Regions from separate parts of the Ureibacillus sp. 179-F W5.1 NHS genome, predicted to be linked through region 2. Evidence: predicted binding sites of a transcription regulator. Region 2 holds the regulator's gene; the other holds the start of a gene.
What was found. The regulator CtsR, encoded in region 2, represses protease genes until heat stress. The targets are predictions, from matches to a motif close to ATGGTCAATAAAGGTCAAACA.
Positions count from the first base shown of each region.

Region 1 (9,365 bases), on a different contig from region 2:
AATGGTTGTATGATTACACATTGAAGAGAATGTAAGTAAGCAAAACGAACTCTAGAATGGAATATATGATATGATTGTTTTCATACATAGGTAAAAGGGGGGAGAAAGATGTCATTTGCTTCCGAAACAAAAAAAGAGTTAACGCAAGTAGAGACGGATGAGCATTGCTTAAAAGCGGAAGTCTCTGCACTTATACGAATGAACGGATCATTATCCTTTACAAATAGACAGCTGAGTTTAGACGTGCAAACAGAAAATGCAGCAATTGCAAGAAGACTGTACACGATTGTTAAAAAATTATATCCATACAATGTGGAACTTTTAGTGCGAAAAAAAATGCGCTTAAAGAAAAATAATGTTTACATTTGCCGGGTTCGGGATGGTGCTCGTGAACTATTAACAGATTTAGATATTTTATCTGGGGATTTTCAATTAAATCATTCCATTTCTAGTTCGTTGTTATCAAATAAAAATCAAAAACGAGCCTATTTGCGTGGAGCGTTTTTAGCAGGTGGCTCTGTAAATAACCCCGAAACTTCTGCTTATCATCTAGAGATTTATTCTTTATATAAAGAGCATGGGGAAGCATTAGCCGATTTAATGAATCAATTTAATTTAAATGCAAAAACAATCGAACGGAAAAAGGGATTTGTCACCTATTTAAAAGAAGCTGAAAAAATTTCTGATTTTTTAGGAATTGTTGGCGCCACACAGGCGATGCTAAAGTTTGAAGATGTACGGATATTACGGGATATGCGAAACAGTGTAAACCGTATCGTCAATTGTGAAACGGCGAACTTAAACAAAACAATCGGTGCGGCTATTCGTCAAGTGGAAAACATCCGATTTATTGAAAATACGGTCGGACTTGATCAACTTCCTGAAAAGTTACGAGAAATTGCACGGCTTCGTGTTGAGTATCAAGATGTGACTTTAAAAGAACTTGGCGAGATGGTTTCCACTGGAACTGTAAGTAAATCGGGGGTAAATCATCGTTTACGTAAAATTGACGAAATAGCGGATGCTTTAAGACGCGGCGAAACGATAAAATAGTGATTGTTCAAAAAATTGTAGTAATCTAACATTGTTCTTTTTATACAATTTAGATAAGATAAAATTATATTATGTACGGTGTGAAAGGGAGTATCGATAAATGGTTGAAACCAATGTAGAAGTGAAATTGAAATCTGGTTTACAGGCAAGACAAGCTGCTTTATTTGTACAAGAAGCAAATCGTTTTAAATCAGAAGTGTATTTACAAAAAGACGAGAAAAAAGTGAATGCTAAATCCATTATGGGGATTATGAGCTTAGCAATTGCAAGAGGAACAACTGTTACACTTATCGCAGACGGTAAAGATGAACAAGAGGCTATCGACGGATTATCATCCTTAATTCAAAGAGAAGAATAACAATGAGAAAACTTGTAAACGCTCGCAACTTTAAGGGGGTGTCTCATACTTAAATGAGACGTCCCTTTTTTATAAAAAAATGGTGATAAGGAAATTCCTTATCACCATTTTGTTTCGATTATTATTTTTTAGAATCTTCGATACGAGTAATGATATTGTCAATTAAACCATATTCTTTCGCTTGTTCTGCTGTCATGAAGTTATCGCGATCTGTATCTTGAGCGATTTTTTCTAACGGTTGACCAGAACGTTCAGATAAAATTTTGTTTAATTTATCACGTAAGAAAAGAATACGTTTTGCAGCAATTTCGATTTCAGTTGCTTGCCCTTGAGCTCCACCAAGTGGTTGGTGAATCATCACTTCAGCATTTGGTAATGCGAAACGTTTACCTGGTTCACCAGCAGTAAGTAAGAATGCACCCATTGAAGCTGCCATGCCGATACAAATTGTAGAAACTTGAGGCTTAATATATTGCATTGTATCGTAAATAGCCATACCAGCTGTAATGGAGCCACCAGGTGAGTTAATATATAGGGAAATATCTTTATCTGGATCTTCTGCTGCTAAAAATAATAATTGGGCAACAATGGAGTTTGCTACATTATCATCAATAGCGCTACCAAGTAAAATGATGCGGTCTTTTAAAAGTCTTGAATAAATGTCATAGGCACGTTCACCGCGATTTGTTTGTTCGATAACTGTAGGAATTAAATTCATTGTAAATCCTCCTTAAAAAGATTTAGTCGTTTACTACGTGCTGAAGCTTTCACTTCAGCTGTACTCATATCATACACAGAATAGTCAAGGAAGGTCAAATATAAACCACTAATTGTGAATAAAATAAATTTAAAATGAAAATTACTATTATTCTATGGGGATAGTAGAGCTATAAGATGGGAATGGAAAAGGCATTCAAACCAATTTTGTGTATGAAATCATTCAGTATTTCTTTAAAAAAATTATCCCTAACTTCAATTTTATAGTTGAATTGTCTTATATACATTTGTATAATAGAAAGGTCATAAATCGACACTATGCTTTTTACTAGAAGTTCAATTTTATACTGAAAATCGTTTTAGTCGATACAAGTGACATATTAAACGTCCTCGTGGTGTAATGGATAACACAGAAGATTCCGGTTCTTCCGCTGGGGGTTCGATTCCCTCCGAGGGCGCCATTTTACTGTTTTAACTATATAATATAATACGTAATACCTTCCTGAATTTTACTAGTTTTAGCAGCCTATTAAAATTCAGAGGGAATGAAACATAAGGGATAAAATGTAATTACTGTACCAATTCATTTTATCCCTAATTCATTCTCTTTAAACTATCATTACCAATTTTTTCATATATAAATTTATGAGCGTCGATAATGGAATAATTTTAGTTTGAGGTTTGAATAAAGAAACAAGATCCGAAAGTTCAATTAGAACTCTCGGGTCTTTTTTTGTATTTGAACATTAATAAGAAATCTAAACAAAACCCCTCTTAAGTCATAAATATTCGACTTTTCTATAATAGTTTCTAGTAAAAAATAACCGATAATCTACAATTTATTTTAAGTATTTAGAAAATTAAATGTTGTATTAAAATTTTGAACTTTATATAATTGGGGATATCTAAACTTATTTTATTTTCAATTTTCTGATTATAGAATAATATGAATCACTTATTTTGAAGGAGGAATACGATGTTAAAGAAAAATTTATTTAAGCTATTGATGCCTTTTGCTGCCGCTTCACTTATTTTAGCTGCATGTGGTGCAGAAGAGAATGGAGCTTCCGGATCATCCGACTCAACAAGTACTGAAGGGGAAACAACGAAACTAGTAGTAGGTACAGATGCTGCCTATGCTCCTTTCGAATCCTTTGACAATAGTGGGAATATTGTCGGTATTGATATTGATATTGTGAAAGCAATAGGGGAAGAAATTGGAGTAGAGTTTGAAATTAATAACGTTGGATGGGAGCCGTTATTCCAACAAATAACAAATGGAGAAATTGATTTAGGTATTTCTGCGATTACAATAACGGATGAGCGGAAAGAAACTTATGATTTCACAGAACCGTATTATGAGGCTACCCAATTAATCGTCACAAAAGAAGATTCGGATATTACTAAACTTGATGATTTAAAAGATAAAAAAATCGGTGTACAAATTAATACGACTGGTCATTACGCAGCCCAAGATCTACAAGGGAAAACAAGCACGAATATTTTACCTTACGAAACAACGCCAATTGCGATTCAAGAAGTGATTAATGGTACTGTAGATGCGGCTATTGGAGATAACGCCGTCATTCTTGAATATATTAAAAACAACCCAGATTCGAAATTAAAAGCGATCGAGGATGATAGTTTTGAAAAAGAATATTACGGGTTAATGGTGAAAAAGGGAAATACAGAAGTGCTTGAACAATTAAATGAAGGCCTTCAAAAAATTAAAGAGAATGGTAAATTGGCTGAAATTACAGGTCAAGAGCTGGATTAATTAGTTGGAGGTGTTTCAGATGAACTTCTTAGATATGCGGTGGGATATTGTCTGGGACTACCGTGAGTTTTTTATAAATGGTTTATGGGTGACGATTATTTTAACGATATGCGGTTATTTAGGAGGTATCGTACTAGGGTTATTACTAGGGTTAGGTAAAACGTCTAAAAAAAGATGGGTTTATTGGCCTTGTAAAATTTATGTAGATCTTTTCCGTGGAACGCCAATGTTAGTTCAAATATTAATCATTCATTTAGCATTTATACCCGCGGTTTTCGGTCAATCCTTTGGTTTTTTGGTTTCCGGTATAACAGCCCTCATTTTAAATAGTGCCGCTTATAATGCAGAAATTATCCGTGCCGGGATTGAATCGATTGATAAAGGTCAAATGGAAGCTGCCCGCTCCCTTGGATTAACGGAACGCCAAGCGATGCGGAAAATTATATTACCTCAAGCCTTTCGTCGAATGATTCCACCATTAGGTAATGAATTTATTGCATTATTAAAGGATTCTTCCCTTGTAACGGTTATTGCTGCGAATGATATTTTATATGCAGCGAAAGTGGTAGCAGGCGCTTACCAACGTTTCTGGGAACCTTACTTAGTGGCAGCAATTATGTATTTAATTTTAACGTATGCTGTAGCGAAACTAATTGCATATGTTGAGAGACGGTTTAGTATCCATTACAATCCGCGGAAAAAACGAGAGGAGCGGATTGCATCATGATAAAAGTAGAAAATTTACACAAAGCTTACGGAAAATTAGAAGTATTAAAGGGAATTAACTATGAAGTCTATGAAAAGGAAGTAGTTTGTGTAATCGGTCCATCGGGTTCTGGTAAAAGTACGTTTTTAAGATGTATCAATTTATTAGAGGAAATTACCGATGGCGCGATTTATATTAATGGGGTTATGGTCAATGATCCGAAAACGAACATAAACGAAATACGAACGGAAGTCGGAATGGTATTTCAACAGTTTAATTTATTTCCCCATATGACAGTGATTGAAAATATTACGATGGCGCCAATGCTCATACGTAAAATGGACAAAAAGGATGGGGAAAACCTTGCCTTGGAACTATTAGATAAAGTAGGTTTAAAGGAAAAGGCGTACAATTATCCTGAACAGCTTTCCGGTGGGCAACAACAGCGGGTAGCCATTGCGCGGGCCCTCGCGATGAAACCGAAAGTGATGTTGTTTGATGAACCAACATCTGCCCTTGACCCTGAAATGGTAAAGGAAGTATTAGATGTGATGAAACAATTAGCCGTTGAAGGAATGACGATGGTTGTTGTCACCCATGAAATGGGCTTTGCCCGAGAAGTGGCGGATCGGGTCGTGTTTATGGATGGTGGGTATATTGTGGAACAAGGAAATCCTGAAGAATTATTTAGTCGTCCTCAAAATGAACGAACGAAAGCCTTTTTAGGAAAAGTATTATAAATGAAAACAAATCCATTTGATGATGCCATCAAATGGATTTGTTTATTTTAGTTTGGCATATCTTTTGCTTTATCTGCTTGCCCGTACATATTTAACATCGTTTGCATATCTTGTGATGAAAGTTGTGGTACTTGGTAGTAACCATTTTTGTTTTGGTAAAGAGATAATTCGTATGCCATTTCGATACAGTTTTGGATAGAGTCTTGTAATACACGACGTACTACTGGGTTTGTTGATTCAAGGGCTGCCGTTGTTTTACCAGTTGCCCCCATTTTATGACAGTTTAATAAGAAGCCTGAAATAATACCGTCATTGATTTCGTTTGCAGAAGTCATCGGTTTTTTCGGTTGGCCAGGTGTTAAACCGTATTTTGTATCGTTACCCATTTGCATTTTGTAAGAACGAGTAGGGTGACTTGGATCTTGTCCTGTTTTGAAACATTCAGCCGTAATATTGTACTCGTCTAACATGAAGGCATATTGTCTATCCAAAATATTTAGAAGTTCTTGGTCTTGTACGTGAGGACGGAAGAAGATAAATGTGTTCATTGCACCAATGGAAGCACTTAGAACTTCATGAACGTCTAACACTTCATGGGCACCATGGTTCATCGAAAGTGGCATATTTCCTTGCATTGCTTGAGATTCATTCATGAATTGATTTTCCATAAATTTTTTCCTCCCAGAATTTAGTGTACAAATTGTACGACATTAGTTTGTGTAAGTTACAATTTGATTATTCAGCTCATTTTTGTAATGCTATAAACAGTTGAACGAATGTGGAGGAAAAGAAAGATGAAAATCAATTTTTATAGTCGACCAAATTGTTTATTATGTGAAGAAGGTTTGCTTACATTAAAGCTTGTCCAAGAAGATATGGATTTTGATATTGAGGTTATTAATATAGAAGAAAATGAACAATTGCATGAAAAATATATGTTGATGATTCCAGTCGTTGAAAAAGATGATCAAATTATACAATATGGAAATTTAGACTATGTTACCCTTTATGAGGCACTTCATCGTTAAAATGAAGTGCTTTGAAAAAAATGGTTGAAATCATTTGTAGATTTTTATAGAAAATTGTATACTTTACGTAGAATATTTTTTTACCCTATGTGGGACGAAAAATATTTAGTGGGACAAAATCTACCCAACTGGAGGTGTGTTTTCATAAAACATGATCCTTATAAGTTAGTTCAGCAACTTATTCCTGAGCTTTCCACAATCTTTCCTTTAAGGTATCGAATACTTCAAATCATTGCAGTATCGGGACCTGTTGGAAGGAGAACGATATTAGATACATTAGATGTTTCAGAACGAACTGTTCGGAATGAAACGACATTGCTGATGAATCAAAATTTAATTGAAACGTCCCAAAAGGGAATGATATGTACCGAAAAGGGATATGAAGCTTTAGAAAATTTAAAAGAAGTTTTCCAAGAACTTTCCGGTTTAAGCTTAAAAGAGAAAAAACTTGCCCAATTGTTAGGGATAGAAAAAGTTATCATCGTCCCTGGAGATGTTGATGCGGATGAAAGTATTAAGCAACATTTAGGAAAAGAAGCAGCTCTCTATTTAACAAACATTGCTAAAAAGGAGCAGAAGGTTGCCATAACGGGCGGTAGCACAATTGCATCACTACCGAAGTTTTTGTCACCGACAAAAACGCTCAGCACGTTAACCTTTGTCGCTGCACGGGGTAGTTTTGGGAATCAAATGAATTTACAAGCTAATACCCTAGTTTCCCAATTTGCTTCGAAATGTGGTGCGGACTTCCGCACATTGTATTTGCCAGAAAATTTAAGTGAAGCAGCCTACGCAACGATGAGCGAAGAGCCCGTTGTAAAAGAAGTGCTTGATTTGTATGAACATATTGATATTGTCATCCATGGAATCGGTACGGCAAAAGATATGGCGAACCGACGTCATTCCAGCGAAGAAATACTCAATTTGTTAAAGGAAAAAAATGCGATTGGCGAAGCCTTTGGTTATTATTTTGATGAGTTTGGTGAAGTAATATACCGAATAAATACGATTGGCATTCAGCTAAACGAAGTGAAAAATAGTCCGCAAATTATCGCTGTGGCAGGAGGCTCGATGAAAGCGAAAGCGATTCAAGCCTACTTTAAAAATGCAGCAAAGCAAACGACGTTAATTACGGACGAAGGTGCTGCAAATGAAATGTTACAAAGTTCAACGAATGAACTTTCCTTATAGCAAGTAAATCACGGATAAATAAGTTTTATTTAGGCTAAACTTTTAAAGGCCTTAAGAAATATTATAAATAAATTTTTTATTTGGAGGAATTTGATATGGCAATCAGAATTGCAATTAACGGGTTTGGACGTATTGGTAGATTAGTTTTTCGTGAGGCAATTCAATCGAATGAATTTGAAGTTGTTGCTGTAAATGACTTATCAGATGCTCATCAACTGGCTCATCTTTTAAAATTTGACTCAGTTCACGGTATATATAACGGAGAAGTACAATCAGAAGATAATGCGTTCATCGTCGATGGTAAAAGAGTAAAAGTTCTTTCTGAAAAAGACCCTGCGAATTTACCATGGGGTGAGCTAGATATCGATGTAGTAATTGAATCTACTGGTAGATTCCGTTCAATGGAAGAAGTTTCATTACACGTGCAAGCTGGTGCGAAAAAAGCGATTTTATCTGCTCCTGCAAAAGGCGACATGCCAACTTATGTAATGGGCGTTAACCATACGGAATATGATCCAAGTCAAAATGTCATTTCCAATGCATCTTGTACAACAAACTGTTTATCACCTGTTGCGAAAGTATTGGATGAAAAATTCGGCATTAAACGCGGCTTGATGACAACAATTCACTCTTATACAAATGACCAACGTATTTTAGACTTCCCACATAGTGACCCAAGACGTGCCCGTGCAGGTGCTGTATCAATGATTCCAACAACTACTGGTGCTGCCGTAGCGGTTGCGAAAGTTTTACCGCAATTAAAAGGGAAATTAGATGGTTTCTCTATGCGTGTACCAACACCTAACGTATCTTGTGTGGACCTAGTGGCTGAGTTAAATACAACTGTAACACCAGAAGATGTTAATAATGCGTTAAAAGAAGCAGCAAGCGGTGAGCTAAAAGGTATTCTTGACTATAACGAATTACCTTTAGTTTCAATCGACTACAACGGTAACCGTCATTCTTCAACTGTGGATGGATTATCTACTATGGTATTAGATAATAATATGATTAAAGTACTTGCATGGTACGACAATGAAATTGGATATTCTAATCGACTATTAGATTTATCTAAATACATTACACAACAATAAAGAATAGGTTTAATGTGTCATACTTTTTAAAAATATGTGGCATATTTGCCTTGTAGTATATAAAAAGTATAGCCTTTATAATTATTACCATTTATAATAATGGGGGGTAAAAAGCGATGGAGTAAACTACCCATCGCTTTTTTTTCGAAGGTTAGACGTACATTTCACGTCGTAAGGTAAAGGATATATTGTTTATCTTACTTATAAAAAGCAGTTTTAAATACCATAGGAAATCGATTCTCGATTGATTTGAAGGAGGCTTCTTCCATGTTTTTAAAGAAGACAATGAATGATGTAGAAGTAAAGGGAAAACGAGTATTTGTACGTGTGGATTTCAACGTTCCGATGGAGAATGGCGAAATTACAGATGATACACGTATACGCGCGGCAATCCCAACGATCCAACAATTAGTAAATTCAGGAGCAAAAGTTATTTTAGCTTCCCATTTAGGCAGACCAAAGGGTGAAGTGAAAGAAGAGTTACGCCTAACAGCAGTTGGACACCATTTATCGAAACTAATTGGACAACCGGTTATTAAATTAGACGAGTCCATTGGGGAAGAAGTAGAAACAACGGTTGGAAACATGAAAGAAGGCGATATCGTCCTATTAGAAAACGTTCGTTTCCATAAAGGTGAAGAGAAAAATGATGAAGAATTATCTAAATCCTTCGCTAAATTAGCTGACATTTATGTCAATGA
Region 1 is NZ_JBIQFG010000001.1:135,021-144,385, reverse strand. Features, by position in the region: gene ACH0B5_RS00735 (gluconeogenesis factor YvcK family protein) at 1-35, shown strand, start outside; gene whiA (DNA-binding protein WhiA) at 109-1,053, shown strand; gene ACH0B5_RS00725 (HPr family phosphocarrier protein) at 1,154-1,411, shown strand; gene clpP (ATP-dependent Clp endopeptidase proteolytic subunit ClpP) at 1,533-2,129, opposite strand; tRNA gene ACH0B5_RS00715 (tRNA-Arg) at 2,515-2,589, shown strand; gene ACH0B5_RS00710 (basic amino acid ABC transporter substrate-binding protein) at 3,105-3,905, shown strand; gene ACH0B5_RS00705 (amino acid ABC transporter permease) at 3,925-4,632, shown strand; gene ACH0B5_RS00700 (amino acid ABC transporter ATP-binding protein) at 4,629-5,351, shown strand; gene ACH0B5_RS00695 (spore coat protein) at 5,399-6,019, opposite strand; gene ACH0B5_RS00690 (glutaredoxin family protein) at 6,146-6,379, shown strand; gene ACH0B5_RS00685 (sugar-binding transcriptional regulator) at 6,488-7,570, shown strand; gene gap (type I glyceraldehyde-3-phosphate dehydrogenase) at 7,666-8,664, shown strand; gene ACH0B5_RS00675 (phosphoglycerate kinase) at 8,932-9,365, shown strand, end outside.
Region 1: the regulator CtsR is predicted to act here: its motif matches at 2,210-2,230, upstream of clpP (ATP-dependent Clp endopeptidase proteolytic subunit ClpP).

Region 2 (9,365 bases):
TTCTATTTTCATAGATTGTAACAATAATATATTGAAAATATTATGAAATTTTACATAGATTGTTAGTTGGATTAAATTATGAAATAGTAACCTAACTATAGGGCTAATTTGTATTTTGTTTTTATCCCATGTAAAATACGAGTAGTTTATGATGTAACTAACGTGGAAAAGTGAAGTAAATATTTATAGAAAAGGAAGTTAAAGATGGAAAAGCACCGCTTTAAATTTGTTATCCCAACAATGGTCATTGTTGCTATAGGCTCTATTTTCATGTTAAGAAACTATTTTCAGGAAGTTTCAACCCGTGATAGTGTATTACTTGTAGTAATAGCAACTATCTTTTCTGGAATGATTGCTTATTTATTATTCCCGTATAATAATGAAGAAAAACCAGATCCAAAGCCAGAAAGTAGTAAGAAAAAAGTATCCAAATAATGAATTATGTTGATAGACCGCTAGTTTTACTGGCGGTTTTTTATTTTTAAATAAGGTTTATTCGTTTGAAAAAAAGTGAAACTATTTAGTACGAACTTCGTAAATATACTATAACTATAAAAACGAAACGAAAGGTTGATTTATAAATGGATAATAAATGGGCAAAGGTAATCATACATGCAAGTGCCTTTTTGATGCCTGTACTTATTCCAGTCCTATTCTGGCTACTAAGTTCAGAACATGAAATTAAAAGAATTTCGATCCAAGCTTTACTATTCCAAGGTGTTATGTGGATTTTAAATACTATTTCAATAATCTTTAGCTTTTTAATTATTGGAATTCCGTTTTTAATTGTCTTCGGAATTATGACGGTTGTTGTTCCGATTATTGGCATTGTGAAAGCGTTAATGGGTGAAAATTGGAATTACCCGATTGTTGGTCGTTGGGTATAAAAATAGGTTTAGTTTAAGTGAATAAAAGGAATACTAAGAAATAAATCCAAAATTAACCAGAATGGTATGTGGAGACTATTTCTTAATCCTTCGCTCAAAAAGCTAAAATGAGGGTGGTCTCAACTATTAATGAGACCGCCTTTTTTATGGATATAAATAGGATAGCTATAAAATAATTTAAACGCTATTCGAACGAAAAAATAGTATAGGCATTTGATTTGCATTTTGATTTTGATGTTAATATAATATAGTCAAATATAGTCAAAGTCAGAAATGGATGGGGTGAGGTATAAAAATGAGAAATATATCTGACATCATTGAAGGGTATTTGAAACAAGTTATCGAATTAGGTGGTCAAGGACATATTGAAATCAAACGAAGTGAATTGGCGGATAAATTTCAATGTGTACCATCGCAAATCAATTATGTTATTAATACGAGATTTACCGCCGAAAGAGGCTACTTAGTTGAAAGTAAACGTGGTGGTGGGGGATATATTCGAATTTTACGAGTAAGAGCTCATTCTAAGATTGATTTGATTGAAGATATGATAGACCAAATTGATAACGGTGCTACCCAATCGATGGCAGAGGATATTATCTATCGTTTGATCGATGAAGAAGTCATTTCTAAACGGGAAGCAAAATTAATGCTTGCTGCAATTGATCGGTCGACTCTTCGAATACAATTGCCGACGAGGGACCAATTGAGGTCATTGATTTTAAAGTCTATGTTAACAACATTAAAATACGATAAATAGGAACAATAGGTAATATAAAGGAAGTTCATTACTTATTTATTACTTTCCATACTTATTTGATAAAAGAGGTGAGGTCATGAATTGTGAACACTGTAAGGAACGTCAGGCTACAGTAACGGTTACACAAGTAATTAATGGCCAAAAAAGCGAAAAACACTATTGTGAGGTATGTGCACAAAATTTTCATCCTTTCAATTTAGATTTTCATAAAGAAGAACAAATTCCAATTCATCAACTTGTTTCCAATTTATTTGGTTTACCAGTGTGGAATAACGGGGTAGAAAAGGTCCAATCGACAAGTCAGAAAGCAACTGAATGCCCAAAATGCGGTTTTACTTTTCGTAAGTTCTTGAATGAAGGGAAGCTTGGTTGTCCACAATGTTATGAAACTTTCAGTACACAGCTTCCACAAGTATTAAATAAAATTCAAGCTGGAACAAAGCATAGCGGTAAAGCTCCGGGCAAACCAAGTCATCATAACGAGTGGATCAAAAAACAAATTGAAACAGCTCGAGAACAACTACAATTAGCGATTGCAGATGAACGTTTTGAAGATGCTGCCAAGCTGCGGGATGAAATAAGAGATATGGAACGCAAGCTTGATCGTGGAGGTGTTGATACACCATGAATTTAGAACATTTTTTGAAAAGTGAGGCGCCAGGCTGGATGGATGTTAAAGGTCTTGATGCAGATATTGTATTAAGTACACGCATTCGATTAGCAAGAAACTTAGATGGATATCGTTTCCCTTTAAGTTTTACGGATGGGGAAGCACAACAAATTGATGACGTTGTCACACAAGCTTTAATGGCGATTAATGACGAGCATAAGTTTTCCCATTTTACAATTAAAGAAATGCCTTCATTGCAACGTCAAGTGTTAGTTGAAAAACATTTAATTAGCCCTCTATTAGCTAAAAAAGAAAAGTCAGCTTCCGTTCTTATTTCAAATGACGAAACGATCAGCATTATGGTAAACGAGGAAGATCATTTACGAATCCAATGTTTAGCTCCTGGATTACAGCTTTTAGAAACATATGCAGAGGCTTCGAAATTGGATCATCAATTGGAGAAACATTTACCATATGCGTATAATGATACATTTGGTTATTTAACAAGTTGCCCAACGAATGTTGGAACAGGACTTCGTGCATCCGTTATGATGCATCTACCTGCCCTAACGATGTCTAAGCAAATTAAGGTTGTTACACAAATGCTAGCCCGCTTAGGAATGGTTGTAAGAGGGATATATGGAGAAGGTAGTGAAAACCTAGGAAACATTTATCAAATCTCCAACCAAGTAACTCTTGGAAAGTCGGAAGAGGAAATTTTAGAAGACTTACAAAATGTAGTTGTCCAAATTATTAAAAATGAACGAGGCGCACGAGAGGCATTATTCAAAAATTCTCGAATAGTATTAGAAGACCGCTTTAATCGCTCATTAGGTATTTTAAAATATGCGTGTATTATGACGAGCGAAGAAGCTGCTGCTTGTTTATCCAATGTTCGCCTTGGAGTGGATTTAGGAATCATTAAGGAAGTTCCATTACATGTTTTAAATGAGTGTATGATCCTCATACAACCCGGCTTTGTACAACAATATGCCGGTACAACTCTTCAAGCAAGTGAACGCGATATGTATAGAGCAAAACTTTTACGTGAAAAGCTTAATACGAACAATCAAAAGTTAATGGGAAAAGGAGAGGAAAGATATGATGTTTAACCGTTTTACTCAACGTGCACAAAAAGTATTGCAATTAGCACAAGAAGAAGCTATTCGTTGGAAGCACGAATCTATAGGAACAGAACATATTTTACTTGGCCTTATTCGTGAAGGCGGTGGAATTGCAGCAAAAGCATTAGAAGCAATCGATGTAAGTCCACAAATTATTGAATCAGGCATTGAGGAGTTAGTGGGGAAAGGTTCAAAAGATGTCGGTCCAATCGTTCATTATACTCCAAGAGCTAAAAAGGTAATTGAATTATCGGTAGATGAATCTAGAAAATTAGGTCATGCTTATATAGGAACAGAACATATATTACTTGCTTTAATCCGAGAAGGTGAAGGAGTAGCTGCTCGAGTTTTAGCGAATGCGGGTGTTAGCTTAAACAAAGCTCGTCAACAAGTTCTTTTATTACTTGGAAACAATGACGCAGCTCAAAACTCAACAAACCCAACTCAATCGGTAAATACACCGACTTTAGATGGATTAGCTCGTGACTTAACGGCCATTGCCCGTGAAGGTTCATTGGATCCAGTGATTGGCCGTAGCAAAGAAATTACACGAGTAATTGAAGTACTATCCCGCCGTACGAAAAACAACCCTGTATTAATTGGTGAACCCGGGGTAGGTAAAACGGCTATTGCAGAAGGTCTTGCACAACAAATCGTCAATAATGAAGTACCTGAAACCCTTCGTGATAAACGGGTGATGACATTAGATATGGGTACTGTTGTTGCGGGTACTAAATATCGCGGTGAATTTGAAGACCGCTTGAAAAAAGTAATGGATGAAATTCGCCAAGCAGGTAACGTAATTCTTTTCATTGATGAATTACACACATTAATCGGTGCTGGCGGTGCAGAAGGTGCTATTGATGCATCGAATATTTTAAAACCTTCATTAGCCCGTGGTGAACTACAATGTATTGGGGCTACAACATTAGATGAATATCGTAAATACATTGAAAAGGATGCAGCGTTAGAACGTCGTTTCCAACCAATTCAAGTAGATGAACCAACTGTAGATGAAACAATTCAAATTATTAAAGGTTTAAGAGATCGTTATGAAGCGCATCACCGTGTGAAAATTACGGATGAAGCAGTAGAAGCGGCAGCAAAATTATCTGATCGATATATTTCCGATCGTTTCTTACCAGATAAAGCGATTGATTTAATCGATGAAGCAGGTTCAAAAGTACGCTTACGTTCTTTCACAGTGCCACCAAACTTAAAAGCTTTGGAAGATAAATTAGAAAACGTTCGTAACGAAAAAAATGCGGCAGTTTCAAGCCAAGAGTTTGAAAAAGCGGCTGCCCTTCGTGATACAGAACAAAAAATTAAAGATGAATTAGAGCAAACAAAGAAAACATGGAAAGAAAAACAAGGTAAAGAAGAGTCTAAAGTGACTGTTGAAGACATTGCAATGGTTGTTTCCATGTGGACTGGAATTCCTGTTTCAAAAATTGCTCAAGAAGAATCAGCGAAATTACTAAACTTAGAAGAAGAATTGCACAAACGTGTCGTTGGTCAAGGAGAAGCGGTTGAAGCGATTTCTCGTGCTATCCGCCGTGCCCGTGCAGGGTTAAAAGATCCAAAACGACCAATCGGTTCATTCATTTTCCTAGGTCCTACTGGTGTTGGTAAAACAGAACTTGCCCGTGCTCTAGCAGAAGTAATGTTCGGCGATGAAGATGCAATGATTCGAATCGACATGTCAGAATACATGGAGAAACATTCGACTTCCCGTCTTGTAGGTTCACCTCCAGGTTACGTTGGATTCGATGAAGGCGGACAGTTAACTGAAAAAGTTCGTCGTAAACCATACTCTGTTGTATTGCTGGATGAGATTGAAAAGGCTCACCCAGATGTGTTCAACATTTTACTTCAAGTATTAGATGACGGTCGTTTAACGGATTCAAAAGGTCGTACAGTAGACTTCCGAAACACGGTTGTTATTATGACTTCTAACGTCGGCGCAGATGCCCTTAAATATCAAAAATCTTTAGGTTTCGGAATTGGTGATAATTCTGCTAACAAATATAAAGATATGAAAGGGACAATGCTTGAGGAATTGAAAAAAGCATTCCGTCCTGAATTCTTAAACCGTATCGATGAAATGATTGTGTTCCACTCTCTAGAAAAAGACGAATTAAAACAAATTATTTCATTAATGGCAAACTCTTTAACAACTCGCTTAAAAGAGCAAAATATTGAGCTTGAGTTGACAGATGCTGCATTAGAGAAAATTGCAGAAGAAGGATACGATCCACAATACGGAGCTCGTCCATTACGTCGTGCCCTTCAAAAACATGTGGAAGATCGTTTATCCGAAGAGTTGCTAAAAGGTACGATTTCAACAGGTCAAAGTGTTGTGATTGACTATGTTGATAATGAATTTATCGTCTTACCCAAAAGCGAAGTTCTTTCAAATTAATGCATAATTATAGGTGGTTGACTTAATTTCTAGTCAACCACCTTTTTAATATGGAAGGATTTTACGTGGGGAAATATAAGGAACTTTCAAAGGTTGTCATGTACAATGAACATAAGATTACTAATGAAGGAGAGACGATATGGTAAAAAAGAAAACGAAATTCTGTTGTAACTCCTGTGGCTATGAATCTCCAAAGTGGATGGGGCGTTGTCCGGGCTGTGGTGGATGGAACACGATGGTTGAGGAAGTAGAAGTAATAACGAAAGGTCCTCGAGGTGCTTTTCAACATTCAAATTCCATCTCGCAAAAAGCCACTCCTATTATCAATGTAGAAACTTCGGATGAACCGCGTGTTGAAACCGAAATGGAAGAGTTAAATCGGGTGCTAGGTGGAGGGATTGTTCCGGGATCCCTCGTATTGATTGGCGGAGACCCTGGGATAGGGAAATCAACTTTACTGCTTCAAGTATCAGCCCTTTTATCCAATAAAGGTCATCGTTTATTGTACATATCCGGAGAAGAATCAATGCGTCAAACAAAGTTGCGGGCGGCAAGAATTGGTGTGAAATCTCCTGAGCTATATATCCTTTCCGAAACGAATTTGGAATTAATTAACCAATCAATCGAAGAAGTACAACCTAAATTTGTTATTGTCGATTCCATTCAAACAATTCATCATCCAGAAGTTACAAGTGCTGCTGGTAGTGTCTCTCAAGTTCGTGAATGTACTTCGGAATTAATGCGCATTGCTAAAACAAAAGGAATCGCCATTTTCCTAGTAGGCCACGTAACAAAGGAAGGGCAAATTGCAGGTCCAAGATTACTAGAACATATGGTAGATACAGTTTTATATTTCGAAGGGGAACGGCATCATACGTATCGAATATTGCGCAGCGTAAAAAATCGTTTTGGTTCGACGAACGAAATTGCAATATTTGAAATGGTTCATGCAGGTTTAAAAGAAGTTTCTAACCCTTCAGAGCTGTTTTTAGAGGAGCGTTCCCACGATGTAGCAGGTTCGACCATTGTTGCTTCTATGGAAGGTACAAGGCCGATTTTAGTCGAGATTCAATCACTCGTCACACCGACTAGTTTTAATTATCCTAAACGGATGGCTACGGGAGTAGAACAAAATCGGGTTCAATTACTTATGGCGGTTTTAGAAAAACGAATGGGGATGCTTTTACAAGCCCAAGATGCCTATATAAAAGTAGCGGGTGGAGTTAAACTAGATGAACCAGCGATTGACTTAGCTGTTTTAACTTCCATCGTTTCCAGTTTTAAAGATCAACCAGTTAAAGGTACAGATTGTTTTGTTGGCGAAGTAGGGCTAACTGGTGAGGTTCGACGGGTTTCAAGAATTGAACAACGAGTTCAAGAAGCAGCGAGACTAGGTTTTAAACGGGCATTTATTCCAGCTTCCAATTTAGGGGGATGGGATTATCCGAACGGTATTCAAGTCATTGGAGTAGAAACAATCAATGAAGCATTAAGAGCGTGTTTCCAAGACTTGTAGCCATTCTTTTTAGTAAAAAAATAATAAATGGAGTATGCCTATACAATCATTTTTAGTGTATAGGCATTTTTCCGTTTGATTTTGGTTAGAAATAGACATAACTTAACATATAAGTAAAACAGTAGCTAATTTTTCCAAATGAAAAATTAGCTGATGTATTTATAGGGCAAACTATACTGGAACTATGTATAATTGTTATTAAAGAAAAGGAGGTGGAAGTATGTTAAAAAGAGTAATACAAATTGCTTTCTTATTAATTGGAGGGGCGTTAGGCTTTGTTTTTTTACCGCCATTATACGAATTCATTAATTTATCATCTAATCCTTGGCTTAACAATCCATATGTATCCATATTACTAGGAGCAATCTTGTTATTCCTTTTATCATTCTCGTTATCAGACTACTTTGTTAAGTTGATTGAGTGGATGGAAAACGTGTTATTTAAAATCCCAGCAGCTGATCTATTGTTTGGGACATTTGGACTTATTGTAGGGTTAATTGTTGCGTTTTTAGTTGGGTTTGCCATTGAACGTATTCAGATTCCTATTATTACGGAGATTATACCGATCTTATTATCAATTATCCTTGGTTATTTAGGTTTCCGTGTAGGGTTTACAAAGCGGGATGAACTATCGCAAATGTTTACGAAATCAAGTTCCCTTCCTAGGAAAAAACAACTGGATGTATCAACGCTCCAAGTAAATGAAGTGAAGACAAATTATAAATTGCTTGATACAAGCGTCATTATCGATGGGAGAATTGCTGATATTTCATCAACAGGATTTATTGAAGGTGTGCTAATTGTACCTCAATTCGTTTTAACGGAACTTCAGCATATTGCCGATTCGTCCGATACGTTAAAGCGTACCCGCGGTCGAAGGGGTCTTGATATATTGAAAAAACTTCAAGATGAACGGGCAACAACCGTGCAAATTTCAGAAGAAGACTTTGAAGATGTCCAGGAAGTTGATTTAAAACTAGTACGTCTAGCGAAAAAGATGGGAGCACAAATTTTAACGAATGATTTTAATCTAAATAAAGTTTGTGAGCTACATCATGTGGAAGTACTAAATATAAATGATTTAGCAAACGCCGTAAAGCCGGTTGTAATACCTGGAGAGGAAATGCAAGTGGTTGTGATTAAAGACGGGAAAGAGCACAATCAAGGCGTCGCCTACTTAGATGATGGTACGATGATTGTCGTAGAAGGTGGACGTAGCTATATTGGCCAATCGATTACGGTAACAGTAACAAGTGTCCTGCAAACATCTGCAGGGCGTATGATATTTGCAAAACCTAAGGATGAACAAGTAGCGTAAGCAACTTAGGTTTTTTGAGATTAGGAAGTGGATATGTGAATTACGAAGTAGTACTCCCTGCAGCTGGCAGTGGTAAACGGATGGGCGCGGGGCAAAATAAATTATTTTTATCCCTTGGGGGTAAACCAATTTTAATTCGTACTTTAGAAGTTTTTCAAAATGATGATAATTGTACAGGTATTTGGTTAGCGGTAAAGGCTGAAGAACGGGATTATATTCAACATTTGTTGGAAGAGTATGGCATAACAAAGGTAAAGGGATTGCCAAATGGAGGCGAAGAGCGACAACACTCTGTATATGCTTGCATTAAAGAAATGGAACAAGTTGATATTGTGCTTGTTCATGATGCTGCTAGACCATTTATTACAAAGCCTATTATATCCCGTCTCGTAACGGAAGCCTATGAAAAAGGGGCAGTAATTGCTGGAGTTAAGGCAAAAGATACGATGAAGAAAGTAAACAATGGTGTCATTGTTGAAACAGTTGATCGGGAAAGTTTATGGATGATTCAAACGCCTCAAGCCTTTCGTTTTGAATTGTTAAAGCGGGCAGAAGAAGAGGCTGAGGCAATCGGCTTTTTAGGAACCGATGAGGCAATGCTAGTTGAGCGTTTAAATCATCAGGTTTATATTGTAGAAAGCACCTATGAAAATGTAAAAATAACAACAAAGGAAGATTTAGTTTTCGGGGAAGCGATATTAAGGCACCGTAACGAGCTAGGAGGATAA
Region 2 is NZ_JBIQFG010000024.1:24,431-33,795, reverse strand. Features, by position in the region: gene ACH0B5_RS11570 (accessory gene regulator B family protein) at 205-435, shown strand; gene ACH0B5_RS11565 (magnetosome magnetite crystal formation protein family) at 582-887, shown strand; gene ACH0B5_RS11560 (CtsR family transcriptional regulator) at 1,183-1,647, shown strand; gene ACH0B5_RS11555 (UvrB/UvrC motif-containing protein) at 1,724-2,275, shown strand; gene mcsB (protein-arginine kinase McsB) at 2,272-3,369, shown strand; gene ACH0B5_RS11545 (ATP-dependent Clp protease ATP-binding subunit) at 3,359-5,803, shown strand; gene radA (DNA repair protein RadA) at 5,943-7,319, shown strand; gene ACH0B5_RS11535 (PIN/TRAM domain-containing protein) at 7,540-8,637, shown strand; gene ispD (2-C-methyl-D-erythritol 4-phosphate cytidylyltransferase) at 8,673-9,365, shown strand.